DNA from 4 places in the Geobacillus sp. DSP4a genome. Region 4 is predicted to be linked to each of the others. Evidence: riboswitches for the same ligand, from Rfam matches in the RefSeq annotation. Region 4 holds a riboswitch; each other region holds the start of a gene.

The links. A riboswitch is a leader RNA that binds a small molecule or an ion and turns the genes downstream of it on or off. The one in region 4 is predicted to bind S-adenosylmethionine.
Region 1: it holds a riboswitch for S-adenosylmethionine, as region 4 does, so the genes downstream of both, ETC02_RS05525 (bifunctional homocysteine S-methyltransferase/methylenetetrahydrofolate reductase) here and metK (methionine adenosyltransferase) in region 4, are expected to answer to the same signal.
Region 2: it holds a riboswitch for S-adenosylmethionine, as region 4 does, so the genes downstream of both, mtnK (S-methyl-5-thioribose kinase) here and metK (methionine adenosyltransferase) in region 4, are expected to answer to the same signal.
Region 3: it holds a riboswitch for S-adenosylmethionine, as region 4 does, so the genes downstream of both, mtnW (2,3-diketo-5-methylthiopentyl-1-phosphate enolase) here and metK (methionine adenosyltransferase) in region 4, are expected to answer to the same signal.

The regions. Positions count from the first base shown of each region.
Region 1 covers NZ_SDLD01000010.1:59,511-63,084, reverse strand. Annotated here, with positions in the region: gene metH (methionine synthase) at 1-848, opposite strand, end outside; gene ETC02_RS05525 (bifunctional homocysteine S-methyltransferase/methylenetetrahydrofolate reductase) at 841-2,688, opposite strand; SAM riboswitch class I at 2,758-2,859, opposite strand; gene ETC02_RS05520 (zinc ribbon domain-containing protein) at 2,951-3,373, opposite strand.
Region 2 covers NZ_SDLD01000021.1:43,073-46,646, reverse strand. Annotated here, with positions in the region: gene ETC02_RS09210 (sugar ABC transporter substrate-binding protein) at 1-341, opposite strand, end outside; gene mtnA (S-methyl-5-thioribose-1-phosphate isomerase) at 328-1,395, opposite strand; gene mtnK (S-methyl-5-thioribose kinase) at 1,465-2,652, opposite strand; SAM riboswitch class I at 2,738-2,906, opposite strand; gene ETC02_RS09195 (carbon-nitrogen family hydrolase) at 3,000-3,574, opposite strand, start outside.
Region 3 covers NZ_SDLD01000021.1:38,782-42,355, reverse strand. Annotated here, with positions in the region: gene ETC02_RS09190 (pyridoxal phosphate-dependent aminotransferase) at 1-798, shown strand, start outside; SAM riboswitch class I at 939-1,047, shown strand; gene mtnW (2,3-diketo-5-methylthiopentyl-1-phosphate enolase) at 1,125-2,366, shown strand; gene mtnX (2-hydroxy-3-keto-5-methylthiopentenyl-1-phosphate phosphatase) at 2,363-3,025, shown strand; gene ETC02_RS09175 (methylthioribulose 1-phosphate dehydratase) at 3,022-3,574, shown strand, end outside.
Region 4 covers NZ_SDLD01000004.1:40,283-43,856, forward strand. Annotated here, with positions in the region: gene pckA (phosphoenolpyruvate carboxykinase (ATP)) at 1-736, opposite strand, end outside; SAM riboswitch class I at 1,205-1,319, shown strand; gene metK (methionine adenosyltransferase) at 1,449-2,660, shown strand; gene ETC02_RS02665 (gamma carbonic anhydrase) at 2,683-3,231, opposite strand; gene ETC02_RS02670 (tetraprenyl-beta-curcumene synthase family protein) at 3,565-3,574, shown strand, end outside.

The DNA.
Region 1 (3,574 bases), on a different contig from region 4:
CATCCCTTTTTGGCAAAGCGGCGGATTTTCTCTGCCAACATCTCCGGCGTTTCATGGTAGCGGCCTTCTTCATCCGGCAGCCCGGCGTTCGGATAGCAGCTGACCGCCGTATCCGCAAGCGAGGCGAGCGTCCGCAAATGGTCGGTCATAAACTCCGGGCCGGTCGCGCAGTTTAAGCCGACGGCGATCGGCTTCATATGGCGCACCGAGATGAAAAACGCATCGATCGCCTGGCCGGCGAGCGTCGTGCCCATCGGCTCGATCGTGCCGGAAATCATGAGCGGCACGCGGCGGCCGACCGCCTCAAACGCCTTGGAAATGCCGAGAAATCCAGCTTTTACGTTCAACGTATCTTGGCACGTCTCGAGTAGGAGAAGGTCGACGCCTCCTAAGAGCAGTCCGCGCGCTTGTTCTTCGTAGGCGGCGACGAGTTCCTCAAAGGTCGCGCCGCCTGTCACCGACAACGTCTTCGTCGTCGGCCCCATCGACCCGGCGACAAAGCGCGGCCAGTCGGGAGTTGAGAACGCCTCCGCCGCTTGTTTGGCGAGCTTGGCCGCTTCGATGTTCAACTCGAGCGCCAAATGCCCGAGGTTGTATTCATCGAGCACAATGCGCGTCGCCCCGAACGTGTTCGTTTCGATGATGTCAGCGCCCGCTTCCAAATACGCTTCGTGAATGCGGCGGATGACAGGCGGGGCGGTGAGGGTCAAATATTCGTTGCACCCTTCATACGCCTCGCCGCCAAAATCGGCGGCTGATAGGTTGGCGCTTTGGATCATCGTCCCCATCGCGCCGTCAATGACGAGAATTTTTCGCTGCAGCTGCTGTTCTAAGGTGATGTTAGCCATGAACAACCTTCCTTTCTTTGGCGGCCGCTTCTTTTTCATGGATGTAGCGGACGAGCTCGACCGTCATGTCATAGCGCAAAAACGGCGTGATCAAATAAATGCCGTTAAACAAATCAAACGCCGCGTCAATGAGCGATTTGGCGATGGCAATTCCTTCGCGCGCCGCTTCTACTGGGTCGCTGCCGCAGGCGGCCATGCGGGCGCGAATCTCGTCCGACAGGGTGATCCCCGGCACTTCATGGTGCAAAAACTCGGCGTTGCGCGCGCTTACCAGCGGCATAATGCCGATGTAGATCGGCGTGGCGAGATGTTTCGTTGTTTCGTATATTTGCACGATTTTTTCTTCCGAGTAAACCGGCTGGGTCAAGAAATAGTGGGCGCCGCATTGAATTTTTTTCTCCATTCGCTCGACCGCTTTATCCAAATGGCGGACGTTCGGATTGAAGGCCGCACCGATCGAGAAGTTCGTTTTTTGCCCGAGCGGTTTGCCCGAGTACGATAATCCCTCGTTGAATTGGCTGATTAGGCGGATGAGATCGAATGACGACACATCATACACGGACGTCGCTCCCGGGAAATCGCCGATTTTCGACGGGTCGCCGGTAATAGCGAGCACGTCGGTGATGCCGAGCGTATGCAACCCCATCAAATGCGACTGCAGGCCGATCAAGTTGCGGTCGCGGCACGTAATATGCACGAGCGGGCGGACGCCGAGCCGCTCTTTCACGATCGTGGCGACGGCGGCGTTGCTGATGCGCGGCGTGGCAAGTGAGTTGTCAGCTAACGTCAGCGCGTCGATGCCAGCGTCATGGAGCGCTTTCGCCCCAGCGAGAAACTTGTCAATGCCGAGTTGCTTCGGCGGATCGAGTTCGACAATGACCGAGCGGCGCGTGCGGGCGAGCTCGGGAAGCGGAGTCGGCGCGGGCCGATCGGCTTGCACCGATACAGATGCCGTGCGCCGCTTCACCGTTTTTTCCGTCACCGGCGTCCGGTCGGCGAGCGCCTTTGCCATTGCCTCAATATGTTTCGGCGTCGTGCCGCAGCACCCGCCGATCAAGCGCACCCCTTGATCGCGGAACGCTTTGGCCGCCTCTTCAAAATATTCCGCGTTCGTTTCATAGACAAGCCGGCCGTCGCGGTAATCCGGGAGGCTCGCGTTCGGATACGCCGACAAAAATGCGCGATTGGGCAGGGGCACTTCCTCAAGCGACTGAATCATATAGTGCGGACCAAGCCGGCAGTTGAGCCCGACAACATCGGCCCCGAGCGCCTCCAGGCGGCTAAGGGCGTCCGCGAGCGGCGTGCCGTCTTGCAAAACGCCGACTTCATGGAGCGACACATGGGCGATAATCGGCAAGTCCGTCTCTTTGCGCGCGATGGCAAGCACCGTCTCCAACTCTTCCAAATCGTAATACGTCTCCAGCAGCACACCATCAACCCCTTCGGCAAGCAGCACAAACAGCTGCTCGCGAAACGTCCGCTTCACTTCGTCAAGCGGTACGACACTTTTGTTTAACGTGCGCAGCCCTCCGATCGTTCCGAGCACGTACGCCCCCCCATTGGCTGCTTGCTTCGCCAGTCTTACAGCGGCCCGATTGATCGCCGGCACCTCGTCTTGCAAGCCGTAGCGCGCGAGTTTCACATAGTTGGCGCCGTATGTATTCGTCTGAATGACATCGGCGCCCGCCGCGATATACGCTTCATGAATATGAATGATTTCGTCTGGATTCGATAGATTCAATTCTTCAAAACAACGGTCGACGCCATGCGAATATAACAGCGTCCCCATCGCTCCGTCGGCGATGAGAATGCGTTGTTTCAACTCATCGAGCAGCCCCACGTTTGATTCCCCCATTTCGTTGTAGTAAAAGAAAAAAGCCTTCTAAGAAGAAGACTTTTCGTTCGCTTCTTCTTATCTTCCAGGCTGTTGCCTGTCTGGATTTAGCACCTTGGCCGCGGCCAGGTTGCTGAGGGTTCACCGGGCCAGTCCCTCCCCCTCTCTTGATAAGAATGTCCGTATGCGGTTGTTTATTTCGTCTTGACTATTACTATATAATTTAATGTATTTTTTGAAATTATTCAATACGGTGAAGAAGGAAATTTCAAAAGTTAAAGAGATTCAGATAAAAAGAGCGGCTCGCGTCAAGGGCTCGCGCTTTCCCGCATCGGGGGCAAAACTGAAAATCACGCTGCACATGTTCTCCGCAGTATGGGCAATACTTGTTTGTTTTCTCTTCGCCTCCAAATCGGACGTTCAGTGGGTCGGGCTCTTTCTCGCTGACGACAATGTCCAATAAGGACATGCGTTGTTTTCCCGTCGCATTTTTGTAATGGTAAATTGCTTGAAATACACCGATGGCGATGACGACAAGGCCGAAAAACGGAAAAAAGCGGGCGGCGGGAAACGGCGAGTCCGCGGTGATGGAGAAGGTCATCACCATCCAAAAGATGCCGAACAACACAGCGGCGATGCTGCCGAACAGCCCTTGCATCGACGGGCCGCGGCCGGGTTTGATGCTTTTCAAGTGGATTCCTTCTCCATTCGTTTCATGTTGGTTGGGATTATTATACCATATGATGATGTAGGAAACATGGGATGACGTAATAAAAAAGAATCATTGTATCTCCTCCCTTACCTTGTACTAATCTCTTAAAAGCATCTCTGTTTCATGTCAATAGTACGAAATATGTCGAAATATGTAAAAAAGATAAAATTGTTGAACGAT
Region 2 (3,574 bases), on a different contig from region 4:
GTCAAGTCGTTGTCGGCGTTGTAAATTTGCACTTCGCCGCCGAACTTTTGCACTTGTTCTTTGACGCCGGCGATGTATTGCGACGAGAACGTGCCGATGGACATTTGCATAATGGCGGCGATCTTCACCGGTTTTTTCAGCTTCTCCGGGATGGCCGCCTGTTCGCTGCTCGATGCGGTTTGGTTGTTGGATGAGACGGTGTCGCCTTGGATGGCCGTTTGCTTCGTTTCGCTGGCCGGCTTAGAGCTCACGGCGTCTTGCTCGTTCGTGCAGCCGGCCAAGACGGAGAACACGGCAAAGAAAAGAAGAGAAAGGAACGATAAGGCCTTAAATCGTTTCATGCTGCTCCTCCTTTGCAAATAACGCTGGCAGTGCCGCGCTGTAGCTGCCGCGGACGATGCCTTTTTCGGTAATGATCGCGGTAATCAGTTCGTTTGGCGTCACGTCAAACGCCGGGTTATACACGTTGACGCCTTCCGGGGCGACGCGCACGCCGGCCAGATGGGTCACTTCATCCGGATGGCGCTCTTCAATCGGGATGTCTGCCCCTGTCTTTGTCGCCAAATCGATGGTGGACAACGGTGCGGCGACGTAAAACGGAATGCCAAACGATTTGGCGAGCAAGGCGAGGCCGAACGTGCCGATTTTGTTCGCTGTATCGCCGTTTTGTGCGATCCGGTCGGCTCCGACGATAATGGCGCGAATCCCTTTCGCTTTGATCGTTTGCGCCGCCATGTTGTCCGTAATAAGCGTGACGTCGACGCCTGCTTGCATCAGCTCCCAGGCGGTCAGACGCGCTCCTTGCAAAACGGGGCGCGTCTCAAGGGCGTACACGGATAACTCGATCCCTTTCTCTTTCGCCAAATAAAACGGGGCGAGCGCCGTGCCGTAGCGGGCGGTGGCGATCGAGCCGGCGTTGCAAATCGTCATCACCCGGTCGCCTGGGCGAAAAAGCGATAACGCATGTTCGCCGATGCGGCGGCAGACATCTTCGTCCTCGATTTGGATGCGGATCGCCTCGTGAATAAGCGCCGTTTTCGCTTCGTTGACCGAGGCGGCGTCTTTGGCGGCGGCAGTGAGCCGGTCAAGCGCCCAAACCAAATTGACGGCCGTCGGGCGGGCGCTTGCCAAATAATCGCGGTCTTGCTTTAGGCGGCTATGGAACTCGTGGACCGTTTCCGCTTTATAATGCGAGGCGGCGAGCGCCAGACCATAAGCGGCGGTGATGCCGATCGCCGGCGCTCCGCGCACTTTCAGCGAGGCGATCGCATCGTACACGTCTTCAAGCGTATGCAGGTCGATATATTCTGTTGCTAATGGCAATTTTTGTTGGTTTAAAATCGTGATATGCGTCTCGCGCCACTCGACAGAGCGCGGGATGGCAAAGGTGTCCATCGTCGTCTTCCTTTCTTTTCACATTTTCCGTTGATCCGGGCCGGCACTGGGCCGGTCGTCGCCGTGTTACTATTCGGTTTCTGCAAACACTCGGCGGAAGCCGTCCGTTCCGGTCAGCTCGTTGCGCTCGACAATTAGGCGGCGGCCGAGGCGGAGCGCGTGTCGTTTGGCGGCAAGGCGGGCTTCTTTCTGCTCGATGCCGTCAAGGTCGGCCACATGGGCGAGGCCGATCGTCCGGCGGATGACTTCGCAGCCGGCAAAGCCGACAGCATCGATGAACGCATGCCGGAGCACTTCGTCAAGCAAGCCCGGTGTTGCGGCGTACGTCTCGATGCTTTTGGTGCGCCAAAGCTCCGAGAATATGGACGCAAAGACGTCCCAGGTCCGGTCGATGTGATCAAAGAGCGGTTGGCGCTCAACGTCAGGGCGGGACAACGCATTTAACAGCAAGTTGGCGAAAAATTGCCCAAGGTCAAAGCCGATCGGGCCGTAAAAGGCGAATTCCGGGTCGATTACTTTCGTTTCGTCGGTGCTTGCGAAAATGCTGCCGGTATGCAAATCGCCATGCAGAAGCACATCGGCTTCGGTTAAAAACTTGCGCTTCAACTTCGCCGCTTCCAAACGGAGGCGGTCGTCATTCCAAAGCGTTTCGACGTCCGGCCGCAGCTCGCCTTCGAAGTTGTTCGTGTCATGGTCGAAAAATGGATCGGTGAAGACGAGATCTTCGGTGATTTTGCACAGTTCCGGATTGACGAAGCTTTGCGCCAATTTCTTTTTCTCTTGCTGGTTCATGCCGAAATCGGATGTGTAAAACGCTGTTTTGGCGATAAATTCGCCGATATGCCGGGACAAAAGCGGGAATGTTTTCCCTTCGATCAACCCTTTGCGGGCGATTTGCAGACGGGACAAGTCTTCCATCACGGTAATGGCAAGCGATTCGTCAGAATAGTAGACGTTCGGCACGTATTGCGGTACATAGCTGGCAAACGTGCGCAACGCGTTGCTTTCAATAACCGCGCGCTTTAACGTGAGCGGCCAGCTTTCGCCGACGACTTTCGCGTACGGGAGCGCCTGTTTGATGATGACGCCTTGCTTCGTTTCCTGATCGACGATATGAAAGACTAAGTTTAAGTTTCCGTCGCCGATTTCGCGGCACACAAGCGGCGCCCCGTCTCGGAATAGGCCGAGGCGGACGGCGAGGGCGGTCGCTTTTTGTTCGGTGAGCGGTTCGTAAACAGTGGATTGGACAATCGTCATTTTCACGTTCCCCCTTTAGGTTTTGGCAAATGAAAAAGCCTCTTTCGCATACGGAAAGAGGCTTGAAGATGCATCGTCTTCGCGCCTCTTATCTTTCAGAAAGACATCGGTCTTTCTGTTGGACTTAGCACCGTGCCCTGCGGAAGCGGTTCGCTTCCGGCGCCGCCTTTGGCGTGCGCCCTATCTCACGATAGCATTACGGTCGGTTGCTGGGCTTCATTGGGCCAATTCCCTCAGCCAACTCTTGATAAGAGTACCGATCTAGCTATTAAGTTTTTGCAATTTTCACGATGTTAACAATCGTTTGGTTGCTTGATTCGAATGATACAGGTTGGGCTGGCGGATTGTCAATACGTTTTGAAAAATTTTTTTGCCGCCTCTTCATAATCGTGCGGCCGGCGGTCGGCAAACACCGGGATGCGTGCGCGGACGTCCGCAACGAGCGAGGGATCGATGTCGGCCGAGAGAATGCCCGGCTTCTCGTCCGCCTCGGCGATAATTTCGCCCCATGGGTCGATGATGAGCGAATGGCCGGCGAAGACGTTGTTCGGGTCGCGTCCGGCCCGGTTGCAAGCGACGACATAGCATTGGTTTTCAATCGCCCGCGCCATCAGGAGCGTCCGCCAATGGTGAAGGCGGGGAAGCGGCCATTCGGCGACGACAAACAGCACTTCCGCTCCGGCCAACGCATGGGCGCGAATCCACTCCGGAAATCGGATGTCATAGCAAATGACCCCAGCGCACGGCAGCCCGTCAAGCGAGAACAAGCCTGGCTCGTTTCCCGGCTGCAAATACAAATGTTCATCCATCAATTGGAACAGGTGAAGCTTGCTGTATTCGCCGACGATTTGGCCATGGCGGTCGGCCACGATCATCGTGTTTGTCACGCCGGCGGCTGTTTTTTTGGCGACCGAACCGGCGA
Region 3 (3,574 bases), on a different contig from region 4:
GACCCGGGTTATCCGGACTATTGGTCGGGAATCGCGCTCGCCCGCGCGCGGATGGAAATGATGCCGCTTGTCGCGGAGAATGGGTTTCTGCCGGATTATTCGGCCATTCCCAGGGCGGCGGCCGACCGGGCGAAACTGATGTTTTTAAACTATCCGAACAACCCGACCGGCGCGACGGCGACGAAGGAGTTTTTTGCTGAAACGGTGGCGTTTGCGGAAAAGTACGGCATAGCCGTTGTGCACGATTTTGCCTATGGCGCGATCGGCTTTGACGGCCAAAAGCCGGTCAGCTTTCTAGAAGTGGACGGGGCGAAAGACATTGGCGTTGAAATCTACACGTTCTCGAAAACGTACAATATGGCCGGCTGGCGCGTGGCGTTCGCTGTCGGCAATGAGCGGATCATCCGTGCCATTGAGTTGTTGCAAGATCATTTGTACGTCAGCTTGTTCGGCGCCGTCCAAGAAGCGGCGGCAGCTGCGCTCCTCGGCCCGCAAGACTGCGTCGCGGAGCTCGTTGCCTTGTACGAGGCGCGCCGCAATACGTTTATTCATGCTTTGCGCGCGATCGGCTGGGAAGCGCCGGCGCCGTCTGGATCATTTTTCGCCTGGCTTCCGTTGCCAAAAGGCGCATCATCCGCCGAATTTGCCGATCTGTTGCTTGAGCGGGCGCACGTCGCCGTCGCCCCAGGCATCGGTTTTGGAAAACACGGCGAAGGGTATGTGCGCGTTGGATTGTTGACCGATGAAGCGCGGCTTCGCGAAGCGGCGGAGCGGATCGGCCGGCTCGGATTGTTTTGAAAAAAAGAGCGGCAATGAACCGTTGACGGGACAACGTTGACCAGGCTGTTTTGAAAAAAATGATTGACAACGGCGGCAAAGGCTGTCATAATTCAAAGTAAATTTGCCAATCGTTTGACAAGTGCATAAACGAGCAGGCTTTCTTATCAAGAGCAGGCGGAGGGACGAGCCCAATGAAGCCCGGCAACCGGCTTGGCGCACGCTAAGCACGGTGCTAATTCTTGCAGCGGAAACGCTGGGAGATAAGAAGAGCGCCATGAATGAATGACGCCTCTTCTTAGGAAGGGGCTTTTTTATTTCGCCATATATTGAAAGAGGGATGGACGATGAGTGCAGTCATTGCGACGTATTTGCTTCATGATGAACACGATATTCGCCAAAAGGCGGAAGGAATCGCGCTCGGCTTGACAGTCGGCACATGGACCGACTTGCCGCAGCTAGAGCAAGACCAGCTTCGCAAGCATAAAGGGGAAGTCGTTGCGATCGAAGAGCTTGGCGAGAGCGAGCGGGTAAACGCCTATTTCGGCAAGCGGTTGAAGCGGGCAATCGTCAAAATCGCTTACCCGACCGTCAACTTCAGCGCCGATTTGCCAGCATTGTTGGTGACGACGTTCGGCAAGCTGTCGCTTGACGGGGAAGTGCGGTTGCTTGATTTGGCATTTCCGGAAGAATGGAAGCGGCAGTTTCCGGGGCCGCGCTTTGGCATCGCCGGCATTCGCGAAAAGGTCGGAGTGTACGACCGCCCGCTGTTGATGAGCATTTTCAAAGGCATCGTCGGCCGCGATTTGGCGTATTTGACATCAGAGTTGAAAAAGCAAGCGCTTGGCGGCGTTGACTTGGTCAAAGATGACGAAATTTTGTTTGACAGCGATCGTCTGCCATTTGCGAAGCGCATTACAGAAGGCAAAGCGGCGCTCGAAGAGGTGTACGAACAAACAGGCAAGCGGACGCTGTATGCCGTCAACTTGACCGGCAAAACGTTTGAACTGAAAGAAAAAGCGAAACGGGCGGCTGAGCTTGGCGCCGATGTGCTGTTGTTCAACGTGTTCGCCTATGGATTGGACGTCCTGCAAGGGTTGCGGGAAGATGAAGAGATTTCCGTTCCGATCATGGCCCACCCGGCGTTCAGCGGCGCGATCACGCCGTCGGAGTTTTACGGCGTCGCCCCGTCGCTCTTGCTTGGAAAGCTTTTGCGGCTTGCCGGCGCCGACTTTGTTCTGTTCCCGTCGCCGTACGGCAGCGTCGCCTTGGAGCGCGAGCAGGCGCTTGGCATCGCCCGGGCGCTGACCGATGAACAAGAGCCGTTTGCCCGGGCGTTTCCAGTGCCATCGGCCGGCATCCATCCGGGCTTGGTGCCGCTCCTTGTCCGCGATTTTGGCCTTGACAGCGTCGTCAACGCCGGCGGCGGCATCCACGGCCACCCGGACGGGGCGATCGGCGGCGGAAAGGCGTTTCGCGCCGCCATCGACGCAGCGCTGGTCGGCCGTCCGCTTCGTGAAGCGGCGAAAGACAACGAGGCGCTGCAAAAGGCGATCGACCGCTGGGGCGCTATTGAGGTGGAAGCATGACGAAACAACTCGTTCTTTTTTGCGATTTTGACGGCACGATCACGGAAAACGACAACATCATCGCGATTATGAAACAGTTCGCCCCGCCGGAGTGGGAGGCGCTAAAGGACGACATTCTCGCCCAGCGCATCTCCGTTCAGGAAGGCGTCGGAAAAATGTTTTCGCTTCTTCCGTCAGCGCTGAAAGGGGAGATTGTTGACTTTTTGCTTAGCACCGCCCGCTTGCGCGAAGGGTTCCGCGAGTTTGTCGCATGGACAAAAGAGCAAAGCATCCCGCTCTATATCGTGAGCGGCGGCATCGACTTTTTCGTCTATCCGCTGCTTGAAGGGCTCATTGAACCGGAGCGGATTTTTTGCAACGGCTCCGATTTCAGCGGTGAGACGATCCGCATCACATGGCCGCATGCATGTGACAGCCGGTGCCAAAACGGCTGCGGCTGCTGCAAGCCGTCGCTATTGCGCAGGCTTGCCCGCCCGGACGGGTATCACGTCGTCATCGGCGATTCGATCACCGACTTGGCGGTGGCCAGGCAAGCCGACTATGTGCTGGCGCGCGATTTTCTGCTTGAAAAATGTCAAGAGCTTGACCTGCCGCACGCGCCATTTGCGACGTTTTTTGACGTGATGGATGCGTTGCAGCGAATGGAGGTGATCGTATGAGCATCGTCGTGAAAAAGTGGAACGAGCTTGCGGAAGTGAAAGCCGAGCTCGCCGCCCGCGATTGGTTTTTCGCAACAAGCGGCAATTTGTCGATCAAAGTGACGGACGACCCGTTGACGTTTTTGGTGACAGCGAGCGGCAAGGATAAGCGGAAGCAAACGGATGAGGACTTCTTGCTCGTTGACGCTGCCGGCCGACCAGCGGAGAAAACACATTTAAAGCCATCAGCGGAGACGCTGCTGCATGTGGAAATTTACAACCGCACAAACGCCGGTTGCGTCTTGCACGTTCATACCGTGGACAACAATTTGATTTCTGAACTGTATGCGTCAAACGGGGAAGCAGTCTTTTCCGGCCAGGAAATCATCAAGGCGTTTGGCATTTGGGAAGAAAACGCCGCAGTGCGCATCCCGATCATTAACAATGACGCCGACATCCCGACGCTGGCTCGGGAGTTTGCGAACCATGTTCATGGCGACGCCGGCGCCGTGTTGATCCACAACCACGGCATTACCGTCTGGGGACGAACGGCGTTTGAAGCGAAAAAAC
Region 4 (3,574 bases):
GGTCGGTCGAGAGCGTCGTTTTTCCCGTTCCCGACAAGCCGAAAAAGAGGGCGACGTCGCCTTCCTGCCCGACGTTGGCCGAGCAGTGCATCGGCAGGATGCCTTGTTCCGGCAGCACATAGTTCATGACCGAGAAAATCGATTTTTTCATTTCGCCGGCATACTCGGTGCCGCCGATCAACACGGTGCGCCGTTCAAACGAGATGATGATGAACGCTTCCGAGCGCGTCCCGTCCACCTTCGGGTCGGCTTTAAAGTTCGGCGCGCAAATGACGGTGAATTGCGGCTCGTGCGCGGCGAGCTCCTCGGCGCTCGGGCGGATGAACAGCTGATGGACGAACAAGTTGTGCCAGGCGAATTCGTTGACGACTTGAATCGGCAGCCGGTATTTCGGATCGGCGCCGGCAAAGCCTTTAAAGACGAACAGTTCATCTTGTTTCATTAAATAATCGAGCACTTTGTCGTACAGTTTCTCAAACGTTTCCGGAGACATCGGCTGGTTGACCGTTCCCCAGTCGATCGTTTGCTTCGTGGACGGTTCTTCGACGATGTATTTGTCTTTCGGCGACCGCCCTGTGTACTTGCCGGTTGTCACCGCGACGGCTCCGGTGTGCGTCAGCCGTCCTTCGTTCCGCCGCAGGACTTTCTCGACGAGCTCGGCGACGGACAGTTGATGATGCACGTACGGTTTTTGCAGCAATACATCCAGCTTATTTGTCATGTTTGCGATCCCCATGTTCACAACCTGCCTTCTTTTTGTAATCACTCTTGAAAATAGTATAACACATTTTTATTAATAGTCCATACTAATTGTGTGGGTTTTTTTGAACTTATTTTGCCTATTTTTCAGATTTTGCACGCTCTCCCGCCTGTGCTTCAAGCGGGAGGCGGCCGTTCCCGGGTTGTCTTACTGTCTTGCTATTAAGGAAGCAGGCAGTGATGACCCAAATCGGCAATACGTTTGCCAAATCCGCCTCGTCTTGTTCAAGCATGCAGCCGGAAGCGGCACGTTTATATAGACGCGCTCCCCTCCTATACAAAAGAAAGGGGCTGCGTTTAGCTTCCCTTTGTTTTATGGAGGCAAGGGAAAGGCGCTCATTCCTCCTTTGCTTGGGTTCGTGCGCGGAAGCGGGATGATAAAAAATTCACTTCTGCGGTTGACTTTGTTCCTTCAATTGCGATAAGATAATTCATTGAACGGATACTCTTATCCCGAGCCGGTGGAGGGACAGGCCCGATGAAGCCCAGCAACCGTCACAACTGGACATGTGTGAAATGGTGCTAACCTGTGGCAAGGCGCAGTCCTTGAACGATAAGAGTGAAAGGAAGCAATACGATTGCCATGACCTTTCCTCAGCCGTTACAGGAAAGGTTTTTTATATTGCGAAGGGAAAAAGGGAAATGAGTTCCGTGTCGCCACATTATGTTAAGAGGAGGAAACAAACCGAATGTCAGCCAAACGCCGCTTGTTTACGTCAGAGTCTGTGACGGAAGGACATCCGGATAAAATTTGCGACCAAATTTCTGATGCCATTTTGGATGCCATTTTGGAAAAAGATCCGAACGCCCGCGTCGCCTGCGAAACGAGCGTGACGACCGGGCTGGTGCTCGTGAGTGGGGAAATCACAACATCAACGTACGTGGACATTCCGCGCATCGTCCGCGATACGGTCCGGGAGATCGGCTACACGCGCGCCAAATACGGGTTTGACGCTGATACGTGCGCGGTGTTGACGTCGATTGACGAACAGTCGCCGGACATTGCGATGGGAGTGGACCGGGCGCTTGAGGCGCGCGAAGGTCAGATGACTGACGAGGAAATTGAAGCGATCGGCGCCGGCGACCAAGGATTGATGTTTGGGTTCGCCTGCAATGAGACGGAAGAATTGATGCCGCTGCCGATTTCGCTTGCGCACCGCTTGGCGCGTCGATTGGCGGAAGTGCGTAAAACGGACGTCTTGCCGTACTTGCGGCCGGACGGGAAAACGCAAGTGACGATCGAATACGATGAAAACGGCAAACCGGTGCGCGTCGATACGATCGTCGTGTCCGCGCAGCACCATCCGGAAATTACGCAAGAGCAAATCGAGCGCGACATTAAAGAGCAGGTCATCAAACCGGTCGTGCCGGCCGAGCTGCTTGATGAGAACACGAACTATTTCATCAACCCGACAGGACGGTTTGTCATCGGCGGTCCGCAAGGGGATGCTGGGTTGACGGGGCGCAAAATCATCGTCGATACGTACGGCGGCTACGCCCGCCATGGCGGCGGCGCGTTCTCGGGCAAAGATCCGACGAAAGTCGACCGCTCGGCAGCGTATGCGGCCCGCTATGTCGCGAAAAACATCGTCGCGGCAGGACTGGCCGACAAATGCGAAGTGCAGCTCGCCTACGCGATCGGCGTCGCCCGTCCGGTATCGATTTCCATTGATACGTTCGGCACCGGCAAAGTGTCGGAAGACATTTTGATTGAGGTCGTGCGCAGCAACTTCGATCTCCGCCCGGCGGGCATCATCAAAATGCTTGACCTGCGCCGCCCGATTTACAAACAGACGGCTGCTTACGGCCATTTTGGGCGTACGGACATCGACTTGCCGTGGGAGCGCACTGATAAAGCGACGACGCTGAGAGAACAAGCGCTGGCGCTGGCGGACAAGTGATGAAAGAAAAAGAGCTGCCTGATCACGGTAGCTCTTTTTTGTCGGCGCACGATGTCCGCTGTTGCTGCAGCGCTTTGTAATACTGCCCTTTCTCGACATATTCGCGGCGGATGCGCTCCATTTCGCGGATATCGTCTTCCGTCAGTTCGCGGACGACTTTCGCCGGCCGTCCGAGGGCGAGCGTGTTGGGCGGAATTTTTTTGCCCGGCGGCACTAAACTGCCGGCGCCGATAAACGCGCCTTCCCCGATTTCCGCGCGGTCCAAAATGATCGAGCCCATGCCGATGAGCGCGTTTTTGCGAACGATGGCGCTGTGCAAAATGACTTGATGGCCGACGGTTACCCCGTCTTCAATGATAAGCGGATTGTTTGGACTTTGATGCAAAATTGAGTTATCTTGAATATTGACCCGGTTGCCAATCACCGTTGGTGCCACATCGCCGCGAATGACGGTATTGAACCAAATGCTTGTCTCTTCGCCGATCACGACATCGCCGGTGATCGTCACATAGTCGGCGATAAAGGCGGAGGCGGCAATTTGCGGCGTTTTGCCTTTGTATGGGTAAATCATGGGCGTTCGTTCCTTTCTATGGCAAAATCGATCGTTCACCATGTATTGTACAACGCTGCGTCCAAATCGCCAACGAAAGCGAGCGCGCCTAATCGGGATTGGTGAAAAACGTTTCGTTTCGCCCGATGAGTGGTTGGGATCGGGGAAGAAGATCCGATTTCACAAAGCTTCTCAACGTGAGAAGAACCGTTGTTGAGCGGCTTTTTCATTCCGTCGCCAACCCTTTTATGGTTTGCCCCGGCCGCATTGATGGCAATACTGCGAGATCGCAAGCTGTTCAGACGCGAAACAATTTTGGTTGCCGATAAGATGGAAATGCTAGGAGACGAGACCATGGTGTTTG